DNA from 4 places in the Mesorhizobium sp. M8A.F.Ca.ET.207.01.1.1 genome. Region 1 is predicted to be linked to each of the others. Evidence: riboswitches for the same ligand, from Rfam matches in the RefSeq annotation. Region 1 holds a riboswitch; each other region holds the start of a gene.
The links. Region 1 has a riboswitch for thiamine pyrophosphate ahead of EN850_RS15005 (YkoF family thiamine/hydroxymethylpyrimidine-binding protein). Riboswitches for the same ligand answer to the same signal wherever they lie in the genome.
Positions count from the first base shown of each region.

Region 1 (4,703 bases):
GGCATAGACGGCCTTCAAGTCGGCGCCGGCGGTCTTCTGGGTGAACAGGCTGATGGTGCCGCTGATGCCGAAATCGGCGACGCGGTTGGCGACAAGCGTGCCGGCGCCGGTGTCGCTGTAAGGCACGATATCGACGTCCAGACCGACCTCGCGATAAAAACCCTTTTCGCGCGCGACGAACAGCCCGATGTGGTTGGTGTTGACCGTCCAGTCCAGCGCGACAGTGACTTTTTGCGTTGCCGCGAAGGAGCGGCTCGATCCGGTGATCAGCGGTACGCTACCGGCAAGGGTGAGCAGCAGAGCCTGCCTGCGCGTCAAGTCAATCATGGTCATGTCCTTTGGTTGGCTGGAGGTTGAGCAGAATGTCGAGGATCTCGGCCTCGAGTTCTCCGGCCCGCCGTGTGGCGGCGCTGGTCGGATCGCGCGGGCGCGGCAGTGGCACCTTGATCTCGCGCACGACACGGGCCGGCCGCGTGGACAGCACATAGATGCGGTCGGAGAGGAACACGGCTTCGCGCACATCGTGGGTGATCAGCAACGCCGTCCAGCGATGGTGCCGCCACATCTGTTCGAGCCAGCGCTGCATGGCCGCGCGGGTCAGGGCATCGAGCGCGCCGAACGGCTCGTCGAGCAGCAACATGTCGCGTTCCTGCACGACAGTGCGCAGCAGCGCCGTGCGCTGGCGCATGCCGCCCGAAAGCTGCGCCGGAAAATGCCGCTCGAAGCCGGCGAGCCCGAACTCGGCAAACAGCGGTGCGACACGCGCTCGCGCTGCCTTGCGGTGGACGCCTTGCACCTCGAGCCCGAGCGTCGTGTTGTCGAGGATGCGCCGCCACGGCATCAGCGCGTCGCGCTGCGGCATGAAGGCGAAATGCCTGCCATGATCGTCGAGCGGCGCGCCGTCGAAAAACATCTCACCCTCGCCATGCTCGGCGCCGGTCAGAAGCTGGAACAGCGTCGACTTGCCGGCACCCGAAGGCCCAAGGATCGAGACGAATTCGCCGGCATCCACGCGCAGCGAAATGTCGGCGAGCACTTCGAGCCCGCCAAAGGCCTTGCGTATATGCCGCAATTCGAGCCGGCTCATGCTTGCGGGCCTTTTCCGGCGGCTTGCCTGCCAGCGGCTCTTTCCCATGGCATGGCAAGTCGCTGCACCACCACCGTCAGCCCGAACAGGACGAGGGTAAGGGCCGCGCTGACGCCGACGGCGGCGAGCACCAGGTCGGGACGGAAATTGTTTTTGGCGTTGAGCATGTAGATGCCCAGCCCTTTGGCCGCGCCCGCATATTCGGCGAAGATGGCGCCGACGACGGCATAGGTGATGGAGATCCTGAGGCCAGCGAAGAAATAAGGCAGCGCCGAAGGCAACCGTGCCAGGATGAAGACCCGCCAGCGCCCTGCTCCCATGGCGCGCAGCATCTGCCCGATCTCGACCTCGGTAGCCTCGTAGCCCTGCACCAGGGCCACCAGCATCGGGAAGAAGGTGACCAGTGCCACCAGCATGATCTTGGGCGTCAGCCCGAAGCCGAACCACAGCACCACCAATGGCGCGATGGCGACCAGCGGCAAGGTCTGGCTGACTATGAAGACAGGAAACAGCGCGCGCCGCAAAGGCTGGAAGAAGTCGACCAGCATCGACAGCGCGAAGGCGGCGCTGAGCGAGCAGGCAAAACCGATCAGCGTGGCGCGGATGGTGGGAATGGCGTTGTCGAGCAGCGCGTCACGATTGAGCATCGCCTGTTCGAAGACGCGCGAGGGTGCCGGCAGAACCGTCGGCTTGATGCCGGAATGGTTTGCGTAGAGTTCCCACGCCACGAGCACCAGGCCGATCGATATCACGGCCGGCGCCGCCTGGGCGAGGAAGCCCGCGAGTTGACGCGGGTTGAACGACGATGAAGCCACGAGAGGATGACCTTGACGGCGCGCGTCGGCGCGAACGGTTCAAACGGCAGTGGGACTGTTGGCCGAAACCGTGACGTCGAGGGTTACGTGGCCGGCGCCTGGTCCGAAGCGGCAGAAGGCTTCGTCGAGCGCCGAGAAGATCGCGCCGGCATCGCCGCGCAGCTTGGTGCAGAAATTCTTGGAGCGATCGTAGACGCCGGACTGCTTCAGGAAATCGATGCAGCCATAGATCTCGTCCATGTGGTCGTCCGTGCCCATCACATAGAGCGAGAACTGCGCCGCCGCTGGCTGCCCAGTGGCGGGCGCGCCGCGCACGGCGGAAATGGCGGCTTGCTTGCGCGGGCCGAGTGGCCCGGCAGGGCCGCCAAACGTGTCGGAGCGGCAGATCGGATCGTCCGGCTCACCTGGGCAACCACGCGAAATGGTCGCCGACAGCACGCAATGCTTACCGCTGCCAGACGCAGCCACGAAAAGGTCGCGCAGCGCCGGGAATAGCACCTCGGGGGGCCCGACCAGCAAGGTCGAGATGTCGTCGGTCTCGATCCTGAGCTTGTCGCGATACGGATCGAGCGCGCCGAGCGCACCCAGGATGACGCCGACAAAATCGTCGGCCATGGGATATAGGGAAACCTGTGCGCCTGAAAACATCGCCCGCCTCGCTCCGCTGGTATTACCCAGATCAGCTTCTAGGGTCTGTGGGCTTGCCGCCCCCGTCTCAGCCCCGACCGTACGGAGCACCCCTGTGGATGGCGGCGTTAAAGCACCATTCGATCGGTTGGGGAAGCTGTTTTTTCAGCAAGCTGCGCCAAAAGCATTGCGCCAGCGCAGGCGCAACCGGGTGTTGACGGCCCGGAATTTGTCTCGATCCGGGCGCAGCCAACAGCCCGACCATCACGCCGGGCGACATGAAATTCCAACGCGGACCAGAATTGCCCGACCAGCACGCGGACGGATGCCAATGGCAGGGCGACCGCGCCGACCGTGAACGACAAGAACTGCGGTAAGTAGTTTTCGCAGCAGGAAAAGCGCGGACGCAAGTTCCGCCATGCGCATTGGCTTCACTATCCGCCACGACCGGCCGGCGGTACCTCTGGCGCCGATTCGCTGGCTACTTTGCCAAACACTCTTATTTCGGGGCACGGTTTTCCGGCTTTTGGCCGTGCGAATGCGGCGTGGATTTTCATCAACCGTTTGAGCAGGCGGCCATAGGTGAGGTATCGAACCCGGCCATTGGCAAGATCGAACTCCACCCTCCCCCATCGCCTGACCGGCCTCTTTCCAATTGCCGGACCCAGTCGCGCGATCTGAAAGGCCAACCGGACCTCGCGGCCGGCAACGTCCAGATAGATACCGGGATTGCCGCCCAGGACGTGCCACAATCGGGCAACGTGCTCGATCGACATGTCGGATGAAATCGCCATGTGGTTCCGCTCAAGTCGCGCCCAGACGAAATCACCGGTTGGCTGCCGCGTCCCGGACACCAAATCCTCGCAATAGGCTGGCGCCACCTCGCGCACCAACGCGCGCATCGCGGTCGCCACGCTGTCGGCCACATCCCGCCGCGTTGCCCAGTGTGCTTCGCAGAACGGCACCTGTCCGAGGATGTCACCGTCATCGAAATTGGCGGACATCTTGTGCAATGTCACGCCGCCATGGACGGCATGCTGGCCGTCCGCGACCAGGCGATGGAGAGGATGCGGACCCCGGTAGTTGGGCAGCAGCGCTGGATGAAAATTAAGCCCGCCCTTGGGAAAGAGGCTGAGCAGTTGTTGTGGGATCAGGGTCGGGAAAGCGTAGCAGATCAGTACATCCGCGGCGACGTCAGGCAATTGCCGGCCAAGCTCGTCCCAGTCGTAAGGCCGGCCGAATTCGATCAACTTCACCGGTGTGTTGCCGAGATAGCGCCTGAGCAGAAGCTGGCGCCTCAGCCGGCGCCGAAAATTGCCAATGCTGAAGCCTCTGGATGGGCGCTGAAAGCCAGGCACGATGATCGCGCCAATACGGTTTCCCGCCTCCACCCACCCGGAAAGCAGGGGCCCGGTGTAAGCAGAAACATCCAGGATGAAAACTGCATTGAGCTGCCGGGCGCCGGCCACAGGCTCGAAAGAAATCATCTTTTCAAATCCGGCGGGGCAAGACATCGCCCGGCAATCCGAGCACCGTAACGAACCGGTCCAGTCACTACCAAAAGACCGGCCGAGCCGTCAGCCTGGTTTGGGAGAAAGCGGTCCTGCCGCGGCGACACTTGAGAGCCTTTCCCGCTTCACCAACACAGGTTTTTCGTAGAGTTTCCTCATGCTCCCCCTGAAATCAATCAACCCGCGCAGTTGGTCAGCAGTGCCGCGGACTGTCAACCGCCGGGCGGGGCTGACAGCCGCTATTGATATGGCCTCGCGGCAATCGGCGGGCGCTTAAACCCACTGCCGCAAAGACTGATCCGCGAGCCTTATGAAACGGCCTTTTCACGAACCGGCAGTTTCCAACCCGGCCTGACGAAATGGCAGGTGTAGCCGTTCGGATACTTCTCCAGATAATCCTGGTGCTCGGGCTCGGCCTCCCAGAACGCTCCGGCTGGAGCGAGCTCGGTGACAACCTTGCCGGGCCACAGGCCAGAGGCATCGACATCGGCGATGGTGTCCTCCGCCACACGCTTCTGCTCCTCACTGGTGTAGTAGATTGCCGAGCGATAGCTCATGCCGACATCGTTGCCCTGGCGGTTGCGCGTCGTCGGATCGTGGATCTGGAAGAAGAATTCCAGAAGCTGGCGGAAGCTGATTTTCGCCGGATCGAAGCTGATCTCG
Region 1 is NZ_SRUS01000004.1:535,568-540,270, reverse strand. It holds gene EN850_RS15020 (ABC transporter substrate-binding protein) at 1-327, opposite strand, end outside; gene EN850_RS15015 (ABC transporter ATP-binding protein) at 320-1,087, opposite strand; gene EN850_RS15010 (ABC transporter permease) at 1,084-1,902, opposite strand; gene EN850_RS15005 (YkoF family thiamine/hydroxymethylpyrimidine-binding protein) at 1,942-2,550, opposite strand; TPP riboswitch at 2,541-2,654, opposite strand; gene EN850_RS15000 (formyltransferase family protein) at 2,964-3,998, opposite strand; gene msrA (peptide-methionine (S)-S-oxide reductase MsrA) at 4,349-4,703, opposite strand, start outside.

Region 2 (4,703 bases), on a different contig from region 1:
GCCGAACCAGCCTATCATGGCGGCACCTATCCCTGAGGTGATGTGGTCATAGCCCGGCGCGATGTCGGTCGTCAGCGGCCCCAACGTGTAGAACGGCGCCTCACCGCACACTGCGAGCTGCTTGTCCATGTTCTGCTTGATCTTGTGCATGGGGACATGGCCCGGGCCTTCGATCATCACCTGGCAGTCCTTTGCCCAGGCAATCTTGGTGAGTTCTCCAAGTGTTTCCAGTTCGGCGAATTGCGCCGCGTCGTTCGCATCGGCGATTGAACCGGGACGAAGGCCGTCGCCGAGCGAGAAGGAGACGTCATAGGCTCTGGCGATGTCGCAGATCTCCTCGAAATGCTCGTAGAGGAAGCTCTCCCGGTGATGGTGCAGGCACCATTTGGCCATGATCGAGCCGCCGCGCGAGACGATGCCCGTGACCCGGTCGACGGTCAGCGGGATGTAGTGCAGCCGCACGCCGGCGTGGATGGTGAAATAGTCGACGCCTTGCTCGGCCTGCTCGATCAGCGTGTCGCGGTAGACCTCCCAGTTCAGATCCTCGGCGATGCCGTTGACCTTTTCCAGCGCCTGATAGAGCGGCACCGTACCGATCGGCACCGGCGCATTGCGCACGATCCAGTCGCGGATGTTGTGGATGTTGCGGCCGGTCGACAGGTCCATCACCGTGTCCGCGCCCCAGCGGATAGCCCAGACCATTTTTTCGACCTCTTCGGCCATCGACGATGTGACAGCCGAGTTACCGATGTTGGCGTTGATCTTGACCAGAAAATTGCGACCGATGATCATCGGCTCGCTCTCGGGATGATTGATGTTGGCGGGAATGATTGCGCGCCCGCGCGCCACCTCGTCGCGCACGAATTCGGGTGTGACGAAATCTGGGATCGCCGCGCCGAAGGCTTCGCCGTCGCGTTGCAGCTTGCCGCGCATCACCTCGCGGCCGAGATTCTCGCGGATGGCTACGAACTCCATTTCTGGCGTGATGATGCCGGCGCGCGCATAGGCAAGTTGGGTCACCGCCTTGCCCTGCTTGGCCTTGAGCGGCCGATTGCGTATCGGAAATTCCGGTGTCAGGCGCTCGCCGGTGGCGAATCCATTGTCTTCCGGCCGGACGTGGCGGCCGTCATAGGCTTCGACATCGCCACGCGCCGTGACCCATTCGTGGCGAAGCCGGGCAAGGCCTTTTTCGATGCTGGTTTCGACTGATGGATCGGTGTAGGGGCCGGACGGATCGTAGACGGTGACGGGCGGTTCGCCGGCCGTCGGATGGACGGAAATCTCGCGCATCGGCACCCTGATCTGCGGGTAGAGGACGCCGGGCTTGTGGATTTTCCGCGAGGCGGGCAGTGGTCCCGTCGATACGGCGGGGGTGAGGGCATTCATCGTGAGGCTCCTTTGCTCATGCATTGGAGACCCAGTTCTGTGCCGGAAGGATGAAAAGACGCTTCTGTAGACCTGCTGCAACAGGACCTCGGGCGTAAACTCCCGCAAAGCGCTTGCACCGTCCCTACGCCAGTATGAACTGGATCAGGTTCAACGGGTCACTGCGCCGCGAAAGCCAGCAGTATCTCAGCCCCTTGCCGGGACTCCCCTGGTGAATGCCTTAGGTTGAACGGGCTGACGCTATCTTGTCAAGCGCATTCGGGCGCCTTCGGCCGGTGGCGACGACCGGCGGCCAGCCGGGCGGAGAGCTCGCGCATGCATCGGGGACAAGTCACGCCCCGTAGACCGGGGCTGAATGGCCAAAGCCTCATTCGCTTCGTGAAGGATGGAGAAACTGTATTGGCCATGTGCGCGTATCGACCAAGTAGCTCAGGCGGTCACGGATGTGGTTATTCTGGTCGAAGGTGACGAACGGCCTTGGGGGTCACCTCCTTTAGGATTCAGAGGTTGGAAGACGGCTTCTCGCGATCACGGCCATCAGGAAATACCTGTCTTCGGCTCAACCTCGACATGGCGTCCGATCGACCGCAGATATACAGCTATCTCGTTCATGAGATGATCGCGTTCGCCGTAGATTTCAGCAATCCTACGCAGCTGTGGCTCGACGGCCCTCCGTTGCGCTGGCGTGAAATCAGCATCGCCAAAGACGTATCCCAAGTTGCCAATCGCGCAAATTTTGCAGCCGGCGTCCACAACTGCTTGTACGAATGCCGGAATGTCTTTTTCTTGCATGGTCTTCATGTCGAACCTCTCGTGAATGGCGTGCTTGCGCCCCAATCTGCCTTTTCAGCGTGTCCTCTGGGCGGCGCAAGCCCTGAGCGTGACTGTGCACGGGCAACCTCGACTATCCCATCTGCCACGCTCTTTAGAATCGGTGGGGTCTGGTGATCGCAGGCTGGGCCACTCAAAAGCCTGCAAGAAGAAAGTCATGGCGACCATTGCTCAAGATCGCAAGGGTGCGTGCAAGACCTTCCGTTGGCAGTCATGCACGCTCGCTCAGAGATAGTCCGGCCGCGGAAATTCTCCCTTATTCGTAAGAAAGCTCATTGAGCAACTGGGCATTGAGCAACTGGGTCTCACGTCACGGGTCTCGTGTGCTTCACAGCCGAAAAATAGCCGCCGTGGCAATTCTCGAAAAGTGCAGGCTACCTCGTTAAGGACACTGCGGATGATCGTTCGCGCTTGGCAAAAGCGAACGGATTAGTCTATGGCTCTCGGCAGGGGGGCGAGTTATGCGGCGGGTGCGAATCCTTCAAGTAGGCGATATTCACTATCCGGACTGGCATCCTTCCTCTAGCAACATCGATGCCAAGGATAGCAAGTTCGCTCCGAAAATAACGCAGAAGCTACGCGCGTCTTCGCTGCGTGCCGTCTTGACGAAACTTCGGCGGCTGACGACTTCGAAGCCCTTGGATACGATCGCCTTCATGGGGGATTTCACGAGCCGTGGCGACAAGACCTTCATTGCTTCGGCATTCCAGCATTTCACGTTGCTCTGCCGCGCACAGGGACGCAGTTCAAAGGCGCTTCCGTTGATATTCGTACCGGGAAATCACGATGTGAACCGTGATGACGCGCGCGAACTTGGACCGACTGAGAAATTCAGCGAAATGGCGAGTTTAGCCGCCCGCTTGGGTTGGCAGACCGTTCCCGTGGACCAACCCGTGCACTTCAGACTTCCGACAGGATCCGCAGGCGCAAACTTCATCCTCGTCAACACAGCGATAGGCAGTTGGGAGCTTCAAAACCTTCCCGCGTTCCTTCGTGATCGTCTCGAGGCACTCAGTCCTTCTACAGAGCCTGTAGATCTCGGCTCGCCGGACATCTCGGGACATTCGCCCGCGACACCTCCCAGCGATCCAGACAAGGAGGCGTCCGACGACGAGTATTACGGTCAGATGGACACGCCATACATCTCGCGTGAGATGCTTGCAGGCCTACAGGAATTGCTCCAGCAGCCCGACATGCGTTACGGCATCATGATCGGCCATCACAATCTGCTGCCACAAAAGACTCCGCGCATTACGCCATACGCGGAGATGCTCAACAGCGGATTTGTCAGAACTCAGCTGCTGCAGGGCAACAAGCCTATCGTCTACCTGCATGGACACATACATGCTGATCCGGTCGAGATCGTCAACGATCCAAGGTTTCCGGACGGCAAATTGATCTGCATCTCAGCACCAGAGATACAGTCAGGTTTCAATGAGCTCGTCTTCTTCACGACCGATCAGGGAGAGCTCGTCGGCATCCGACTTATACCCTACCGCACCAATGTCGCCGACGGGACGGTCATGGAAGGCGAACATTGCTTTATTTCGACCATGTCCAACGGCAAGGCCTTTCTGAACAACGACACGTTTGACCTGCTGCGCCGACTGCGCGACCATGCCACCAGGCGCGGGAATGGGTTACTCTTCTGGGACGAGATCACTGAGATTGCTGCCTCCGCCGAGCTCGGGCTAGATCTGGAAGACTCTCTTCTGATGCTCCAAGCGGCGCGCTTCATCGAGATAGACGGCCTCACCAAGGCAAACTCGGCTTGGCGCATTAAGGTAAGGGACGAATAGCGATGGAGAATCCGTTCGGCCCCAACAGGATCGAGTACGAAAGCCGCCCGATACTGTGGTTCAGTCAGAAGTCGGCGTTGATTTCTGCCGCCGCCAAGCCGGTCTTCGTCGCAGGGACGAGAGGCAGCGGCAAGACCAGCATTCTTCGCTCGCTTTCCACAGTCCATATTCTTGAAGACAAAAGTCTCGCGGACCAAGTCGGCAAGCTCGCTTGGTATGGCGTCTTCTTCCAGCTCAATGAGACATTCTCGCCCCTAATCGACAACGCCGTTCTGAACCTCATTCCGGAGCGGATACGCTTCGACACGGCCGCCGTGATCCCGCGGCAATTCGTAATCTTCTCTCACTATCTGGAGCTGAAGATAGTCGAACGCCTGCTCGAGAGCATCGGCCAGCTCAGACGCGACGGCCACTTGAAATACCGGGCCTCCGAAGATAGGGACGTCGCCCTGGCACTGCATCGCGAAGTGCTGCACTTCATACCCCAACCTGCCCGTCTCGACTTCTTCAGCATCGATGAGCTGCGGGGTGGGATAACCCGGTACGTCGACGAATGCTTCAACGCGTTCTTCTTTGCCGCCGATGCCGGAGCGACCGGCTTCAGAGCAACAGACCCTGGCGCGATCATTAACAAGGTCGCGACCGCGATCACTCCACTTTTAAATGGCCCATCTTTCGCCGGTGACA
Region 2 is NZ_SRUS01000014.1:85,688-90,390, forward strand. It holds gene thiC (phosphomethylpyrimidine synthase ThiC) at 1-1,386, opposite strand, end outside; TPP riboswitch at 1,490-1,606, opposite strand; gene EN850_RS30340 (hypothetical protein) at 1,924-2,187, opposite strand; gene EN850_RS30345 (metallophosphoesterase) at 2,679-4,016, shown strand; gene EN850_RS30350 (hypothetical protein) at 4,019-4,703, shown strand, end outside.
Region 2: another riboswitch for thiamine pyrophosphate. It lies ahead of thiC (phosphomethylpyrimidine synthase ThiC); the one in region 1 lies ahead of EN850_RS15005 (YkoF family thiamine/hydroxymethylpyrimidine-binding protein).

Region 3 (4,703 bases), on a different contig from region 1:
CCGATGAGCAAGGCATTCAGTGTGGCTTCGGTGCCGTTGACGGAGAGATAGCGGCGCGGCGCGACCGGCAGGTTGGTGTCGCCGACGACATTGGCGCCGAGCCGCGTCAGCGCCAGCACCACGATGAAGGTCAAGGCGATCTGCAGCAATGTCAGCGCGACAGCCCTCGCGGGATCGAAATCGAAGCGCAAGGCCTGATAGATGCCGACTTCGAGCGTCGTCGCGGCCGGCCCGCCGCCAAGCGTCAGCACGATGGTGAAGGATGTGATGCAGAGCATGAAAACGAGCCCGGCGACGCCGGGCATGGCGGCGCGCAGCGTTGGCCATTCGATCAACCGGAACGCCGGCCGCGCCGCCATGCCGAGCTGGCTCGCCAGCCGCCACTGGTCGGAGGGGATGGTCTGCAGCGCCTCGAGGAACAGGCGGGTGGCCAGTGGCAGGTTGAAGAAGACATGGGCGACGAGAATGCCGGAGAGGCCGTAGATGCCCGGCCAGCCCTGGCCGCCAACCCAGTTGAACAGGCCGGCGAAATAGCCGGCACGGCCATAAAGCGCCAGAATGCCGAGCGCCGCGACGATCGCCGGCAGCGCCAACGGCACGGCGAAGAGCTGCAGAATGAAGGCGCGGCCGAAAAACCGTGGATGCCGCGACAGCGCCCGCGCCACGAACAGGGCCGGCCCGACGGAGAGCAGCGTTGACAGGGCCGCCTGCCAGAGTGTGAAGCGCACGACGCGCAACAGATAAGGGTCGAAGGCCGCCCAGGCGCCGGAGAGGTCGTGTGCGCCTTCGACAAGCAGCCCGGCAAACGCGCCGCCGATCAAGAGCGCGATCGCCGCCAGCGCTACGCTGCCGGCGGTAATGCGGGGATCAGACGCGGGTTGCACGAAAGGCCTTTAACGTGCGTCGCGTTCCTTCGCGCCCCCCTCTGTCCCGTCGGACATCTCCTCCACGAGGGGGGAGATTAGCAGCTCCGGCGCCCAGCTCATTCCTGCAATGTTGGCGATTGGCGAAATCGCCGATGACAGCCAATCTCCCCCCAAGCGGGGGAGATGTCCGGCAGGACAGAGGGGGGCGCCGTAGAGCATTCATCTTCGGATCATACAGCCAACTACTTGCTCATCACCGCCAGCCATTCATCCACCCAGGCCTTGCGGTTGGCCGCGACCTCGTCCGGGCTGAACAGCAGGGTCTTGGTCGGCTTGACCAGTTTGTCGAAGGCTGGGTTGAGCGGCTTGTCGGTCTTGCCGGCCGGGAACATCCAGTTGGTCTCGGGGATGGCGTCCTGGAATTTCGGTCCGGTCATGAAGGCCATGAATTTTTCCGCCAGCGGGTTCTTGGCTCCGGTCGTGGTGATGCCGGCGACCTCGATCTGCAGATACTCGCCCTCTTCGAAAGACGCCGCCTGGTAACGCTCGGTGTTCTCGGCGACCATATGGTAGGCCGGGGAGGTGGTGTAGGAAAGCACCATCGGCGCCTCGCCCTTGGTGAACAGGCCATAGGCCTCGCTCCAGCCCGGCGTCACGGTCAGCACCTTGGTCTTGAGCTTGGCCCAGGCCTCCGGCGCCTTGTCGCCATAGACCGACTTCACCCAGAGCAGCAGGCCGAGTCCGGGCGTCGAGGTGCGCGGGTCCTGGATGACGATCTTGTCGTCGGCGCTGCCCTCGACCAGCTCCTTCAAGCTTTTCGGCGGCGACTTCAGCTTTTGCGTATCGTAGACGACGGCGAAATAGCCGTAGTCGAAGGGAACAAAAGTATCGTCGCTCCAGCCGCCCGGCACGTTGACATCGCTCACCGCGCCATGCGGCGCGAACAGGCCGGAGGCCTTGGCATCGGCGGTGAGATTGGTGTCGAGGCCGAGCACGATGTCGGCCTTGGTCGAAGCGCCTTCCAGCTTGACGCGGTTGAGCAGCGCCACGCCGTCGGCGACCGAGACGAACTCGACATCGCAGCCGCATTCGGCCTCGAATTCCTTCTTCACCACGGGGCCTGGACCCCAGTCGGCGGTGAAGCTCTCATAGGTGTAGACCGTGAGCTTGTCCTTGGCCAAGGCCGGCCCGGACAGCGTCACCGCCGTGGCTGCGATGAGAGAATATAAAAACGTGCGCATCGGCGCCTCCTTCGTTTGCGTTGAAAGGAATTGAGGCGTCGGACTGTCCGAAACGTCTAATCCCTCCGCCGGTACAAACCGGATCAGGTTCAGCGGGTTGGCGAGACTGCCTCTCAGCCGGCCCGCGAAATTCGCGTCCGGCACCCCGTTAGAGCGTTTCGACACATAGGCCCGGCGGGTGGGACACGCAAGTGGGAGTTTGCCGCCTTCCGTTTCCCGTGCCGGGCTGGTAAGGCGACGGGATATGAGCACATTCACCATCCTGCTTGGCGGCGATCTCCTCCGCACGCCCCGGCTCGACCGCCAGGTCGAAGGCTCGCGCGTGATCGCCGCCGACGCCGGCATCGGTCATGCGCGGATACTGGGCCTAGTGCCGGAATTGTGGGTCGGTGATTTCGATTCGGTTCCGGCCGATCTGCCCGCCCATCTCGCCGCCGTGCCCCAGCAAACCTTCCCGACGGAAAAGGACAAGACCGACGGCGAACTGGCGATCGCGGCCGCACTGGAGCGCGGCGCGACCCGCCTTGTGCTGGCGGGAGCCTTCGGCGGCAAGCGCGCCGATCACGCCTTTCTGCATCTGGCGCTTGGCCTGCGGCTGGCCGAGGCCGGAACGGATGTGCTTTTGACCAGCGGCGCCCAGGAGGGTGTCCCCTTGCTCAACGGCAGGGCCAGCTTCGATTATGCCGACGGCACGCTATTTTCTATTCTCGGCTTTTCCGAACTCTCCGGCCTGACCGTCACCGGCGCCAAATGGCCGCTCGACAAGGTCGAGGTGGTTTTCGGATCGTCGCTGACCATTTCCAACGAGGTCAAGGGCCGCCTCGACATCGCGCTCGGCCACGGCCGCGCGCTGCTGCTCGCCCATCCCTATCCATTGCCCGAAAGCTGACATGGCCCCGCCCCTTCTCAATCTCGACGGGATAAGACTGACTTTTGGCGGCACGCCGCTGCTCGATGGCGCCGCCCTGACCGCGTCGGCCGGCGACAAGATCGCGCTGGTCGGCCGCAACGGGTCCGGCAAGTCGACGCTGCTCAAGATCGCCGCCGGCCTGATCGAACCGCAGGACGGCGAGGTGTTCCGCCAGCCTTCGGCGACTGTCCGCTATCTGCCGCAAATGCCCGACATGGACGGCTTTGCCAATGTGCGGGCCTATGTCGAGGCCGGGCTCGGCCCGGCCGACGATCCCTACCGCGCCAGCTATCTGATGGAGCATCTCGGCCTGTCGGGCGAGGAGCGTCCGGCAGACCTGTCCGGCGGCGAGGCCAGGCGCGCCGCCCTTGCCCGCGTCATGGCGCCGGAGCCCGACATCCTGCTTCTTGATGAGCCGACTAACCATCTTGATCTGTCGGTGATCGAATGGCTGGAAGAGGAACTCGTCCGGACTTCCTCGGCGCTCATCGTGATCTCGCACGACCGCCGCTTCCTCGAGCGTGTGTCGCGTGCCACCGTCTGGCTCGACCGTGGCCAGACCCGCCGGTTGGACAAGGGCTTTGGCCATTTCGAGGAATGGCGCGACCTCGTGCTGGAGGAGGAAGAGCGCGAGCAGCACAAGCTCGGCCGCCAGATCGTGCGCGAGGAGCACTGGCTGCGCTACGGCGTGACGGCACGGCGCAAGCGCAACATGCGACGTCTCGGCGAACTGCAGACCATGCGCCAGCGCTTTCGCGGCCATCGCGGCGCCGAGGGCACCGCGACAATGGTGGCCAGCGACGCGGCCGAATCCGGCAAGCTGGTGATCGAGGCGAAAAACATAGAGAAGAGCTTTGGCGACCTCACCGTCGTCAAGGGGTTCTCGACCCGCATCCAGCGCGGCGACCGCGTCGGCCTCGTCGGACCGAACGGCGCCGGCAAGACGACGCTTCTGAAGATGCTGACCGGCGAATTGACGCCGGACGCTGGTTCGATACGGCTCGGCACGAATCTGGAGATCGCCACGCTCGACCAGAAGCGCGAGGCGGTCGACCCGCAGGAGACGCTGGCGCAATATCTCACCGACGGGCGCGGCGAGAACCTGGTCATCAATGGCGAGCAGCGCCATGTCGTCTCCTACATGAAGGATTTTCTGTTCAAGCCGGAGCAGGCGCGCACGCCGGTGCGCGAGCTGTCCGGCGGCGAGCGAGCGCGGCTGATCCTGGCGCGCGTGCTGGCGCGCCCGGCGAACCTGCTGGTACTTGATGAGCCGACCAACGATCTCGACATGGAGACGCTGGAACTGCTGCAGGAACTGGTCGCCGGGTTCGCCGGCACCGTCATCCTGGTCAGCCACGATCGCGATTTCCTCGACCGCACCGTCACCAGCGTCATCGCGCCGGACGGTGGTGGCCGCTGGATTGAATATGCCGGCGGCTATTCCGACATGCTGGCGCAGCGCGGCGGCACCCGGCTCGACGACCGCAAGGCGCGCGCCAAGGCCGACGCCGGCGACGCGCCGACCACCAAGGCAGAACCTGCCGTAGCAAAAGGGCCGGCCAAAAAACTGTCGTTCAAGCAGAAGTTCGCGCTGGACTCCTTGCCCAAGAAGGTCGAGGCCGTGACAGCGTCGATCTCGCGGCTGGAAAACAACATCTCCGACCCGGCCTATTACGAGCGCGACCC
Region 3 is NZ_SRUS01000009.1:181,530-186,232, forward strand. It holds gene thiP (thiamine/thiamine pyrophosphate ABC transporter permease) at 1-884, opposite strand, end outside; gene thiB (thiamine ABC transporter substrate binding subunit) at 1,109-2,107, opposite strand; TPP riboswitch at 2,151-2,265, opposite strand; gene EN850_RS25320 (thiamine diphosphokinase) at 2,352-2,996, shown strand; gene EN850_RS25325 (ABC-F family ATP-binding cassette domain-containing protein) at 2,998-4,703, shown strand, end outside.
Region 3: another riboswitch for thiamine pyrophosphate. It lies ahead of thiB (thiamine ABC transporter substrate binding subunit); the one in region 1 lies ahead of EN850_RS15005 (YkoF family thiamine/hydroxymethylpyrimidine-binding protein).

Region 4 (4,703 bases), on a different contig from region 1:
CGCAAAGAGACGGTCACCACCGACGTGCCCGACGCCCTGACTGCATCGGCAAGGACGGCCGGCGAAGGATATTGAGCCGTGCCGAGCAGCAGGCGGGATTGAAGCGTCGTCCCCAGAAGGTCGAACATGCTAGCCTCCCTGCATGGGCGAGAGGATTTCAATCCGGTCGCCTTCGTTCAAGCAGAACGCCGTCCGGCTGGCTTTGTGCACCAGGTCGCTGTTGACGGCGGTGGCGAGCCAGTCGCCCTCATAGTCGAGCGCGGCAAGCAATTCGGCTAGCGTGGTGGCGGTGGCAACCTCACGCGCTTCGCCGTTGACGGTCAGTTTCATGAGCAAGCTCCTTGGTTCTGTCCTGGCTGAAAACCAGGTCGGCGGCCTGGCGCGCCATGGCGGGGGCGAGGAGAAAACCGTGTCGATAAAGCCCGTTGATCGCGATGATCCCGCCGTTCGTTTCGACCCGCGGCAGATTGTCGGCAAAGGCCGGACGAACGCCGACACCGGTTTCGACGATCTCGGCCTCGCCAAAGGCCGGGTGGAGGGCATAGGCGGCACTCAGCTGCTCCATCATCGAACGTGCCGTCACCGGACCGGCGGACTGGCTTTCAACCATTGTCGCGCCGATCATGAAACGGTGGTCGGCGCGCGGCACCGCATAGAGTGGAAAGCGCGGATGCAGCAGCCTGACCGGGCGAGACAGCGAGATATCAGGCGCGCGCAGGATCAGCATTTCGCCGCGAACGCCGCGCAGCCTGTCATCGGCTGCTGCCATTCCCGTGCAGTCGATCCAACGATCGAAACCGGAAATCCGCCTGATATCGACATCGAACTGGAATTCGACACCCATGGCCGACAACCTGTCATGGAGTGCCGCCATCGCCCGGCGCGGGTCGAGATGGGCTTCGTCGGGGAACAGCAGCCCGCGGCGAAAGCGGCCGGCAAGGTCGGGCTCCAGGAACGCGATTTCATCTCCGTCGACACGCCGATGCCCCCACGTGCGACTGGCGAACCGGTCAAGCTCACCGGCATCTCGCGGCATGGCCACGACCAGTGTTCCGGCCCGTGTCACCTGATCCGGCAGTGCCGCATCCCACCAGTCGGCGGCGACGCGTCCGAGATCCAGCACCGGCTGCTCGGCGCTTTCACGCTCGCACCATGGCGCCAGCATGCCGCCGGCGAACCACGAGGCATTGCCGCCAAGGGTCTGCCGGATCTCAGCGACTGTGACCGTCGCGCCGCGGGCGGCGAGTTCGAAGGCGGCGGTGAGGCCGGCGACGCCGGCCCCTTTGACCAACACCCTCATGATGGCTCCGGCGCCTCTGGCATGAGCGCTACGCCGGTCTCGTCAGCCGGCATGTAGAGATCGCCGCCCTCGCGGTATTTCGCCGCCATCGCCGCCATGCCTTCCTTCTGGGCTTCGGCGCGGATGTCGTGGGAGATACGCATGGAGCAGAATTTCGGCCCGCACATCGAGCAGAAATGCGCCAGCTTGTGCGCCTCCTTGGGCAAGGTCTGGTCGTGGAAGGACCGCGCGGTTTCGGGGTCGAGCGACAGGTTGAACTGGTCTTCCCAGCGGAACTCGAAGCGCGCGCGGGAAAGGGCATCATCCCTGACTTTCGCTGCCGGATGGCCCTTCGCCAGATCGGCGGCATGGGCGGCGATTTTGTAGGTGATCACGCCAATCTTGACGTCGTTGCGATCGGGAAGGCCGAGATGCTCCTTGGGCGTGACATAGCAGAGCATGGCGGTGCCGAACCAGCCGATCATGGCAGCACCAATGCCTGAGGTGATATGGTCATAGCCCGGCGCAATGTCGGTCGTCAGTGGTCCAAGCGTATAGAAGGGCGCCTCGCCGCAGACAGCGAGCTGCTTGTCCATATTCTCCTTGATCTTGTGCATCGGCACATGGCCGGGACCTTCGATCATCACCTGGCAATCCTTGGCCCAGGCGATCTGCGTCAATTCGCCGAGCGTTTCCAGCTCGGCGAATTGCGCCGCATCATTGGCATCGGCGATCGAGCCCGGACGAAGGCCGTCGCCGAGCGAGAAGGATACGTCATAGGCGCGGCAGATGTCGCAGATCTCCTCGAAATGCTCATAGAGGAAGCTTTCCCGGTGATGGTGCAGGCACCATTTGGCCATGATCGAGCCACCGCGCGAGACGATGCCCGTGACCCGGTCGACGGTCAGCGGGATGTAATGCAGCCGCACACCGGCATGGATGGTGAAATAGTCGACGCCTTGTTCGGCCTGCTCGATCAGCGTGTCGCGGTACACCTCCCAGGTCAGGTCCTCGGCGATGCCGCCGACCTTCTCGAGCGCCTGGTAAAGCGGCACCGTGCCGATCGGCACCGGTGAATTGCGCAGGATCCAGTCGCGAATGTTGTGGATGTTGCGGCCGGTCGACAGGTCCATCACCGTATCGGCGCCCCAGCGGATCGCCCAGACCATTTTTTCGACCTCTTCGGCCATCGAGGAAGTGACAGCGGAATTGCCGATATTGGCGTTGATCTTGACGAGGAAATTGCGCCCGATGATCATCGGTTCGCTCTCTGGGTGGTTGATGTTGGCTGGAATGATCGCCCGCCCGTGCGCCACCTCGTCGCGTACGAATTCCGGCGTGACGAAATCGGGAATAGCCGCGCCGAAGCTTTCACCGTCGCGTTGCAGCTTGCCGCGGGCGATTTCCCGGCCGAGGTTTTCGCGGATGGCGACGAACTCCATCTCGGGCGTGATGATGCCGGCGCGCGCATAGGCAAGCTGTGTCACCGCCTTGCCGGCCCTGGCCCTTAGCGGCCGGTTGCGAATGGGAAATTCCGGCGTCAGGCGCTCACCCGTGACGAAGCCATTGTCTTCCGGCCGCACATGGCGGCCGTCATAGGCTTCGACATCGCCCCGCGCCGTGATCCATTCGTGGCGAGGCCGGGCGAGGCCCTTTTCGATGCTGGTTTCGACAGTCTGGTCGGTATAGGGGCCGGACGGATCGTAGACGGTGATGGGCGGCTCGCCCGCTGTCGGATGGACGGAGATTTCGCGCATCGGCACTTTGATGTGCGGATGGAGGACGCCGGGCTTGTGGATTTTCCGTGAGGCAGGCAGCGGTCCCGTTGAGACGGCTGGGGTTAGGGCATTCATCTTGAGGCTCCTTTGCTCATGCATTGGAGACCCAGTTCTGTGCCGGAAGGATGAAAAGACGCTTTGGTCGACCTGCTTGAAAACAGGTCTTCGGGCGTAAACTCCCGCAAAGCGCTTGCACCGTCCCTACGCCAGTATGAACTGGATCAGGTTCAACGGGTCACTGCGCCGCGATAGCCAGCAGTATCTCAGCCCCTTGCCGGGACTCCCCTGGTGAATGTTTTCGAATTGACCGAGCCGACACTGCTTTGTCAAGCGCATTTCCACCTGCGGCGGTGATCGGCGACTAATGAAACCCCGCGCAAAGCACGGGCAAATCTCGAGAGGAAGTCACGCGCCGGAGACCAGCGCAGGAATGGCCAAAGGCTCATTCGCCTCGTCAAGGATCGAGAAACTGTAACGCCCATGTGCGTCAAGATCGACGGAGTAGCTCAGGCGATCGAGTATGTGATTGTCCTGGTCGAAGGTGATGATCCGCGGCTTCAACGAGGTGATATTCGCTTCGTCCAGGTATATGGAGTTGCAAACAATGATCTGGTCGTCTGGCTGGCAGGTGCGGGCAGCCGCACCATTGAGGATGCAGCATCGTGAGCCGCGCTCGCCGAAAATGACATAGGTCGAAATCCGCGCACCGGAATTCTTGTTCCAAATCTCCACAAATTCCATCGGCAGGATCCCGGCTGCTTCGCAGTGGTCAGGGTCCAGCGTTATCGATCCATGGTAGTTGAGGTTCGCTTCGGTGACGTAGATGCCGTGCAGCTTGCCAGCGACTAGTTTTCGCAATGGTCCTGTTTCCTATCATCATGGATGAATCGTCCCGCCATCCTCTGGGTGGCCGGGTTACCCCGCTAGATTCCGACGACGAGGGCGCCGCCGCTGAGACCAGCGCCCGCCGCCGCCTGTTGGGATCGAAATTCCGGCGGTGAACGGTTTGCGCTTGAAACAGCAGGTCGTTGAAAGGCGCGTCATGCAGCGCCCGAGCAGCTTCCACGGTCCACATCCGGTGGCCGTCGAAGGATTGAGCTTCACGCATGGTTTTTCCGAAATCGCTGCGTGCATTTCCATCCTGTTCCCCTTGCATTGGGCGACCTAGGCACCTTTGAACTTGGCGGGCTGGGTCGAAAAAGCGTCCGGTCGACCGCCGATTGTCAGGCCCGACGGACAAATTTCGCGGAGTCGAGCCCGATATCGAGGATTGGCGCGCTGTGGGTCAACCAGCCGATGGAGATCAGGTCGACACCGGTCGCGGAGACGGCTGGAGCCGTCGCCGGCGTTATCCTGCCCGACGCCTCGGTAATCGCCTGGCCGGCAACCATCGCCACTGCTTGGCGCAATTCGTCGACAGACATGTTGTCGAGCAGGACGGCGTCTGGGGCGAGGGCCATAGCCTCTTCTAACTGGGCTAGCGTATCGACCTCGACTTCGATCTTGACTAGGTGGCCGACGCTGCATCGCGCGCGCTCGATTGCCATGCGAATTCCGCCAGCGATGGCGATGTGGTTGTCCTTAATCAGGATGGCGTCGTCGAGACCGAAACGATGATTGGAGCCGCCACCGGCGCGCACGGCATA
Region 4 is NZ_SRUS01000012.1:5,353-10,055, reverse strand. It holds gene EN850_RS28065 (thiazole synthase) at 1-128, opposite strand, end outside; gene thiS (sulfur carrier protein ThiS) at 130-330, opposite strand; gene thiO (glycine oxidase ThiO) at 299-1,300, opposite strand; gene thiC (phosphomethylpyrimidine synthase ThiC) at 1,297-3,132, opposite strand; TPP riboswitch at 3,238-3,354, opposite strand; gene panD (aspartate 1-decarboxylase) at 3,463-3,915, opposite strand; partial or broken gene EN850_RS37300 (biotin synthase) at 4,031-4,132, opposite strand; gene nadC (carboxylating nicotinate-nucleotide diphosphorylase) at 4,281-4,703, opposite strand, start outside.
Region 4: another riboswitch for thiamine pyrophosphate. It lies ahead of thiC (phosphomethylpyrimidine synthase ThiC); the one in region 1 lies ahead of EN850_RS15005 (YkoF family thiamine/hydroxymethylpyrimidine-binding protein).